Regions from separate parts of the Planococcus alkaliphilus genome, predicted to be linked through region 1. Evidence: a T-box and tRNA genes for the amino acid it is inferred to sense, from the RefSeq annotation. Region 1 holds a T-box; the other holds one or more tRNA genes.
What was found. The T-box of region 1 lies ahead of leuS (leucine--tRNA ligase). A T-box ahead of a tRNA ligase gene usually reads a tRNA of that ligase, here a tRNA-Leu.
Positions count from the first base shown of each region.

Region 2: it has a tRNA-Leu gene. The T-box ahead of leuS (leucine--tRNA ligase) is inferred to sense a tRNA for this amino acid. The anticodon was not compared.

Region 1 covers NZ_CM168060.1:1,292,721-1,297,150, reverse strand. The annotation lists gene leuS (leucine--tRNA ligase) at 192-2,609, opposite strand; T-box leader at 2,654-2,859, opposite strand; gene AC2EXB_RS06755 (3-oxoacid CoA-transferase subunit B) at 2,904-3,557, opposite strand; gene AC2EXB_RS06750 (CoA transferase subunit A) at 3,576-4,268, opposite strand.
Region 2 covers NZ_CM168060.1:1,052,460-1,056,889, forward strand. The annotation lists gene AC2EXB_RS05425 (DUF47 domain-containing protein) at 1-598, shown strand, start outside; gene AC2EXB_RS05430 (anion permease) at 614-1,612, shown strand; tRNA gene AC2EXB_RS05435 (tRNA-Leu) at 1,775-1,858, shown strand; gene AC2EXB_RS05440 (C45 family autoproteolytic acyltransferase/hydrolase) at 2,180-3,232, shown strand; gene AC2EXB_RS05445 (C45 family autoproteolytic acyltransferase/hydrolase) at 3,269-4,315, opposite strand.

The DNA of each region.
Region 1 (4,430 bases):
AAAACCCCATTTGCCGGGATGCAAATGGGGTTTTATTTTGCCTAATTTCGGATTTGTTTGCGGAATACTGGGATTTGTTTGCGGAATTTCATACTTTGTTTGCGGAATAACCTCGTTTATTTGCAGAATTCCATCGTTTATTTGCGCAAAACAAAAAACCTGCCGAGAATCCCTCGACAGGTTCTGTTATGTTATCCGACTACCACGTTTACCAATTTCCCTGGAATCGCGATGACTTTGCGGACTTGTTTGCCTTCTGCAGCTTTTTGGACATGCTCATCCGCCAATGCCGCTGCTTCCAATTGTTCTTTCGTGCTGTCTTTAGCAATCAGTAATTTCGTTTTCACTTTGCCGTTCACTTGGACAACTACCTCGATTTCATCATCGATCATTTTCGATTCATCGAACGTTGGCCAAGCTTCATATGTCACCGTTTCTGAGTGGCCCAATTTCTCCCATAGCTCTTCTGCTACGTGCGGAGCAACTGGCGACAATAATTTCACAAAGCCTTCAACGTATTCTTTTGGAATCGCGTCGACTTTATAGCCTTCGTTGATGAAGACCATCATTTGCGAAATGCCTGTATTGAAACGAAGCCCTTCAAAGTCTTCCGTTACTTTCTTCACGGTTTGGTGATAGACTTTTTCCAATTTGCCGTCGTTTGAATCCACGATTTTTGCACTCAATGCATCTCTTTCTTCATCGATGAACAACCGCCAAACACGGTCTAGGAAGCGGCGTGCCCCGTCCAAGCCATTAGTTGACCAAGCAATCGAAGCTTCAAGCGGTCCCATGAACATTTCATAAAGGCGAAGTGTGTCTGCACCGTGGCTTTCGATGATCTGGTCTGGGTTGACGACATTGCCTTTAGATTTCGACATTTTTTCATTGCCTTCTCCAAGGATCATTCCTTGGTTGAACAATTTCTGGAACGGCTCTTTCGTCGGCACAACACCAAGATCGTAAAGCACTTTATGCCAGAAACGCGCATACAATAAATGAAGGACGGCATGTTCTGCTCCGCCGATATAGACATCGACCGGAAGCCAGTGCTTCAATAATTCCGGATCTGCCAACATTTCATCATTTGTCGGATCGATATAGCGCAAGTAGTACCAGCAGCTTCCCGCCCATTGCGGCATCGTATTTGTTTCGCGGCGGCCTTTCATGCCTGTTTCCGGATGGACGACATTGACCCATTCTGTGATATTCGCAAGCGGCGATTCGCCTGTTCCGCTCGGTTTAATATCTTTCGTTATCGGCAGCGTCAACGGCAAGTCTTTTTCATCTACCGGTGTCATTGTGCCATCTTCCCAGTGGATGATCGGAATTGGCTCACCCCAATAGCGCTGGCGGCTGAACAGCCAGTCGCGTAGGCGATAGGTGATTTTCTTCTCGCCGACACCGTGTTCTTCAAGCCAAGAAATCGCTTTTGCGATCGCTTCTTTTTTGTTCAATCCGTTCAAGAAATCGGAATTGATCAATTCACCGTCGCCTGCGTATGCTTCTTCCGCGATGTTCCCGCCGGATACTACTTCGACAATCGGCAAGTCGAATTGCTTCGCAAATTCATAGTCGCGCTCATCATGTGCTGGAACTGCCATGATGGCCCCAGTTCCGTAAGTAGCAAGTACATAATCGGCAATCCAGATCGGCATTTTTTCGCCGCTGACCGGATTGATTGCAAATGAACCGGTAAAGACGCCTGATTTCGATTTGGCCAAATCCGTACGCTCTAAATCGCTTTTCGTTTTCACGTCATCGATGTATTTTTCGACTGCCGCTTTTTGATCAGCCGTCGTGATGGAAGCCACCAATTTATGTTCAGGTGCAAGCACTGCATAAGTTGCACCGAAAATCGTATCTGGACGTGTTGTAAATGCGCGGAAAGAATGCGCTGTGCCTTCGACTCCAAACTCAAGTTCTGCCCCTTCGGATTTTCCGATCCAGTTGCGCTGCATGTCTTTTAAGCTTTCTGGCCAGTCAAGATCATCCAAATCTTCAAGCAAACGGTCCGCATATTCTGTAATACGCAGCACCCATTGGCGCATCGGGCGGCGTTCGACGGGATGCCCTCCGCGTTCAGAAACGCCGTCGACCACTTCTTCATTAGCAAGAACTGTACCCAGTGCCGGGCACCAGTTCACAGCCACTTCGTCTACATAGGCCAAGCCTTTATTGTAAAGCTGGATAAAAATCCATTGTGTCCATTTATAGTAAGAGGGATCCGTCGTGTTGACTTCGCGGTCCCAGTCATACGAAAATCCAAGTTCCTGGATTTGGCGTTTGAACGTTGCGATGTTTTTCGCCGTGAATTCCGCCGGGTCGTTTCCTGTATCCAGTGCATATTGTTCTGCCGGAAGGCCGAATGCATCCCAGCCCATCGGATGAAGGACATTATAGCCCTGCATGCGCTTCACTCGGCTTAAGATATCCGTTGCCGTGTAACCTTCCGGGTGCCCAACGTGGAGTCCAGCTCCAGAGGGGTAAGGGAACATATCCAATGCGTAGAACTTCGGTTTATCAAAATCAGTTTCCATTTTGAACGTTTTGTTCTGATCCCAGAACTTCTGCCATTTCTTCTCGACTGTCTTGTGCTTGAATGTCATCTCAAATTCCTCCTCAAAAATAAAAACTCCCGTCCCTCATATTAATAAGGGACGGGAGTTTCCCGCGGTACCACCCAAATTAGCGATTGCTCGCTCAACTTGACTCCTTAACGCGGAAAACGGTGTATCTTACTTGGTTTCACATACACGGACTCCAAGGCGAGTTCAATTGCTCCAAACACCGGCTTGCACCTACCGCCGGCTCTCTTCGGAATGAAAACAATTTACTGTTCCTCTTCACTGTCGTTTGCTATTATCTTTAGTTTAGCGGAACCGCCGTTTTTTGGCAATAGCTCAGGACACTTTCACGTTTTCTGTATTCAGAGGCGCATCTGTAGCATCAATGATATCTTGGACGCTGAAGCCTTCGAACACTTCCGTCAGCACCAATCCATCTGCTGTCACCTCGATGACGGCACGGTCGGTGATGATCTTATTGACAACACCTTTGCCTGTAAGCGGCAATTCGCATTGCTTTTTGATTTTCGAAGATCCGTCTTTCGATACATGGTCCATGATGACAATCACCTTTTTGGCGCCATGCACCAGATCCATCGCTCCGCCCATGCCCTTGATCATTTTCCCGGGAATCATCCAGTTCGCCAAGTCCCCATTTTCAGCAACTTCCATTCCGCCTAAGATCGCCACATCAATATGCCCGCCGCGAATCATCGCGAACGATTCAGCGCTTGTGAAAAAAGAAGAGCCTTTAATGGTCGTCACAGTTTCTTTGCCGGCATTGATCAAATCCGGATCCACTTCGTCTTCAGTTGGATAGGGCCCGATGCCGAGCAATCCGTTTTCTGATTGGAGCACGACGCTTTTGTTGTCCGAGATAAAATTAGCCACCAAAGTCGGCATCCCGATCCCTAAGTTTACGTAGTCTCCATCGTTGATTTCTTTTTCTGCACGTCTCGCAATTCTTTCTCTTACTTGGTTTTTATCCATCGCTGCACACATCCTTTCTTAGACTGAACGGGTCGTTAACCGTTCAATGCGTTTTTCCTGCTTCGCTTGCAATAAGCCTTGCACATAAATGCTCGGCGTTTGGACATGATTCGGATCGATGTCGCCGGTTTCAACGATTTCTTCGACTTCCGCAATCGTAATTTTTCCAGCCGCTGCGGCCAACGGATTGAAATTCTGCGCAGTTTTGTTGTAGACGAGATTCCCCATCTTATCCGCTTTATGTGCACGCACTAATGCGAAATCGGCACGAAGTGCATGTTCAAGCACGTATTCTTTGCCGTCAAACTCACGGATTTCTTTTCCTTCAGCGACCGTCGTACCCACTCCAGCCGGTGTGAAGAATGCCGGAATCCCAGCTCCGCCTGCACGCATCTTTTCAGCCAATGTGCCTTGCGGCGTCAATTCCACTTCTATTTCGCCAGACAGTACTTGGCGCTCAAATTCCTTATTTTCTCCCACATAAGAGCCGATCATTTTCTTGATTTGTTTGTTCTTCAGCAAAAGGCCGAGACCCCACTCGTCAACTCCACAGTTATTCGAAATGACGGTCAAGTCCGTTACCCCTTTGTCGACCAACGCCAAAATCAGCTGTTCCGGAATCCCTACGAGCCCGAACCCGCCAACCATAATTGTTGCGCCGTCTTGAATCTGTTCCACCGCTTCGCGTGCGGATCCATAAATCGGTTTCATTTTAGCCATCCCCCGTTCTTTCCGTTGACAGAATTATGTAAATAAAAACGCTTTCACCTTCAATTTAAACAAAGTCTCAGCCAAAAGGCAATACATGGACCCAAAACCAAAAGGAATAACTGCCGATGCAATTTTTACAAATAAAAAAGAAGGCCCGTTTCT
Region 2 (4,430 bases), 240 kb from region 1:
TAAGTTTGCAGTTCTACTAGGGGATATCGCTTTGAATTTAAAAGAGAGTGCAGCTTATTTTGCTGACTATAAATTGCGGGAAATCAGTGATTTGAAGATTTTCTCCAATACGATGAAAGATTATGAAACAAAAGGCGATAATTATGTCCATACAGTCATCCAGGACTTGAACAACGCTTTTATCACGCCTATTGAAAGAGAAGACATTCTCGCACTGGCTATGAGTATGGATGATGTGCTAGATGGTTTAGATCATACTGCCTCAATGTTTGAAATGTATTCAATCGTCAATGCGGATGAATTCATGTTGGAGTTTGTAGAAGCGATCCGCCTCAGCACGATTGAAATCGAAACGGCTGTGGATTTGATGTCTTCTAAGAAATTGCCGGCTATGAGAGAGCACGCCATTAAAATAAAAGATTACGAGTCCCAATGTGATGTGACGAGACGCCATGCGATCAAACATCTCTTCCAGACGGAAAAAGATCCGATCCGCATTATTCAATATAAAGAAATCTATGAAGAGCTTGAAGAAATTGCAGACCATTGCCAAAAGGTAGCAAATACATTTGAGTCTATTATCATGAAAAACGCTTAAGGAGCAAGATGACCGATGGATATGGTTCTGCTAATAACAGTTTTAATTGTCGTTTTTGCTATAATATTCGACTTTATCAATGGCTTTCACGATACAGCCAATTCAATAGCTACTGCAGTCTCTACAAAAGCTTTAAAGCCGCGTCATGCAATTATGCTTGCTGCGGTAATGAACTTTGTCGGAGCTATGGCATTTACAGGAGTAGCAAAAACAATTACGAAGGATATTGTTGATCCATTTACATTGACGAATGGGTCGGTGGTGATTTTAGCCGCTTTGCTTGCTGCAATCACTTGGAATTTGGTTACCTGGTATTACGGAATTCCGAGTAGTTCTTCCCATGCTTTAATCGGTTCTATCGCCGGTGCTGCCATTGCAGCGGCAGGATTTGCAGCATTGAATTACGGAGGGTTTATAAAAATTCTCCAAGCGTTGATTTTATCGCCTATTCTGGCATTCGCTGTGGGGTATCTTGTATATAGTATCTTTAAAGTAGTATTCAAAAATAATAATTTAACGAAAACGAATCGAAACTTCCGCTTGATTCAAATTGCGACAGCGGCTTTGCAATCATTTTCGCATGGTACGAATGACGCACAAAAAGCGATGGGGATTATCACAATGGCGTTGATCGTCAACAACTACCAATCTTCAGATGATATTCAGTTATGGGTGCAAGCTACTTGTGCTGCCGCAATGGCATTAGGGACGTCTGTTGGCGGATGGCGGATCATTAAGACCGTTGGCGGCAAGATTATGAAAATCCGTCCTGTCAATGGCGTAGCTGCTGATTTGACTGGAGCAGCCGTTATCTTCGGAGCGACATTCATTCATTTACCGGTTAGTACAACGCACGTCATTTCCTCTTCCATTATGGGGGTAGGAGCTTCACATCGGCTTAAAGGCGTGAAATGGGGAACCGGTAAAACGATGCTGATCACATGGGTGATTACGATGCCGATATCGGCAGCATTAGCCGCAGCCATCTATTTCATCCTTAATATTTTCCTTTAAAATAAAGACAGGGACTTTGATATTCAAAGCCCTGTTTTTCTTTGGACTTTGGCAGCGGCTTTCATAGCTTATGGATTTAGACGGATGATGAGACTTTTCGCAAAAAAGGCTTGTGCAATTTATAAAAGCTATGTTAAGATAAATCTTGTCCAATTCGATTAAGCCGGCGTGGCGGAATTGGCAGACGCGCGGGACTCAAAATCCCGTTCCTTCACGGGAGTGTCGGTTCGACCCCGACCGCCGGTATACTTTGCACCGCTTAGCGGATGCTGAAACACTTCTTGCTTCATGCAAGAAGTGTTTTTTTATGCTCTTTTATTGAAGAAGAAGAGGGTTATTGCTGAAAAGCTTGGGAGCTTGCTGTAGAAACACTTTTTAATCAATAGGAAGAGTTATTCCACTAAAGTATTTCTGCAGCTGTTAAGTGTCTTAAAAGAAGAATTAGAGGCATATATGCTCCATGAGTCTATTAAAGAAACCGGCAAAAAGCACAATTCCTGTCTTTATCCATTATTTGCTTGATATAATGACGGGAGAAAATGTGTTTAAAAGCAGAAGGAGGAGCCTATGAAGCAGATACATAGCGATATTTTTCAATTCCGTGGCAGCCATTATGAGTTTGGAAAGATGCAAGGAGAACGGTTAAGGGAATCCATTATTTTGGATAACCGCAGAAAGCAATGGAAAGCGAAACGGCCGAGATTTAAAATTGATGTAAATGAAACCAAAACTGCCTTTTTGCAGTTTGCTCCGGGGATTTGGGAAGAGTTGCTTGGGCTTCAGGAAAGCTTGGATTTGCCGATGGAGGAAGTGCTAAGGGATTTCGGAGGCTACCGCATCGATGCGATGCCATCTGGCTGTTCAATTGTGACAGGAGATGACTTCTTGGTCCGCAATTATGATTTCCATCCTCAGACTTATGAAGGGCGTTTTTTGCTGTTTCAGCCAACGGATGGCGGCTATGCCTTTATTGGGCCTTCTTCCCGCATAACGGGGCGCATGGATGGCATGAATGAGAAGGGCTTTGCGATGGGGTATAATTTCACGCATCGGAAACAGCCGGGAGACGGATTTGTCTGCTATATGATTGGCCGGATCATGCTTGAGACTTGTTCGACGATTCAAGAAGCAGTTGCACTTTTAAAAGAAATTCCGCATCGCGGTTCGTTTAGCTACGTTGTGCAAGATAAGAGCGGCGAGTCTGCCATCATTGAAGCAAGCCCGAGAGCAGTCGATGTCAGGAAGGATGCGGCGTGCACCAACCATTTTGAAATTCAACAACATGAAAACCGGAATTACTTAAACGATTCGTATGAACGCTTGGATGCGATCAGGCAGCAGCCGGATGCAACGCAGGATGCTTATCAGGCTTTTCGCCTGTTCAATGATGTAGATAAAGGTGTGTTCTCGAAGTTGTATAAGAGCTGGGCAGGGACCATCCATACGTCTGCTTATTTGCCGAAAGAATTGGCGGTATGGTTTGCGCTAGGCGGAAACCAGGAACCAGAAATTTTTGATTTCAAAAAATGGCTGGCAGGAGAAGACCTCACCGAACGTAAAATCTACGGGGAGATCGATACAGATATCGGTTTTGCCCATCTGGATAAGCAGTTTGTTTAAGCAAATGAAAAAAGCGCCCGGTGGAGGGCGCTTTTTTTACATTTCTGCCATATGTGGGAATGGCAGTTTCGTATCGATTTTTCCGTTGATGCGTTTAGCAAGCAGTCGTTCGCCTTGCAGCCACTTCTTAAAATCAAACATGAGCGGCAAGCGATTCGGACCGAGGGCAAAACCGACTTCCAAGCTTTCCGGGAAGTAAAAAGCGGTATGGAGCGTTCCGGAAGCCGTGCTGTATTTCTCCGAAAAGACGCCTTGTTCCAAATCGTTCAATCTGCGAAAGGCACTGTAGGCATCTGTTGCTTCGTTTAAATGGGTGCGAATGGTTTCTTCACGGCGAATCGAATCTTTCATCTGGTAGCGGTTTTCTTCAGTCAGCAATTCAAAATGATTGGTGGAAACGTTTGAAGTGCGTGCAACGACAGAGCGTGGAGAAGCTTCAACGACTACGGATTTCCCGCTTCGGTCGAGCAGCACATAGCTGAAAGAACGGCGGTGTGGTATTTCTTCCAGCAATTCAATCGCTTCTTCCACAGTTGCACAATTCTCTAAGATCAACCGGCCGATCATATTGCAAATAAAACCGTCTTCAGAATTGCGCCGATTGATGAAGTTATAGCCCATTACGAGCCCTTTTTCATTTAACCCGTCGGTTCTGCCGGTAATTTGCATGGTCGGTCCGATGGTGGCATAGCCGCCGTCTGTCGGCTGGTACAGGGCAAACCGTCCTTCGTAGCCTTCGGGAGAGCTGTCGTAATTGCGGACCATGTATGCGCTGCTTGTAAAAATCGAACAGCCGCTTCTCGTGTATTCCAAATAATAGCCGCCGAATTCGCGGATGGCGTCTTGCATACTCCATTCGAGTGCATCGGCCAATCCATTGATTTCCTCCCAAATTCTCGGAGCAAACGCAAGCAGCGTGTTGGTTGCCTGTGTTTCATCTATTAGAAAATTTTTGTTTTTGGAGCCCCATTGTTTTTTGCGGTTGGGGAGGATAAAGGAATCCCTTAACAACTCGCCTTGTTTAAAACCGAAATCATAATGGCTGCCGCGAAATTGAATAATATCACTGTGGACTTTTTTCACTGGCGATCCCTCATTTATTGGAAATTAGCGAATTTCTGTGAGTCTGTGAAAAACTCTCGAATTCGAGCTACCCCGAGTTTACTGCATTTTTTTCGGAAAGAAAAAGAATCTGCCT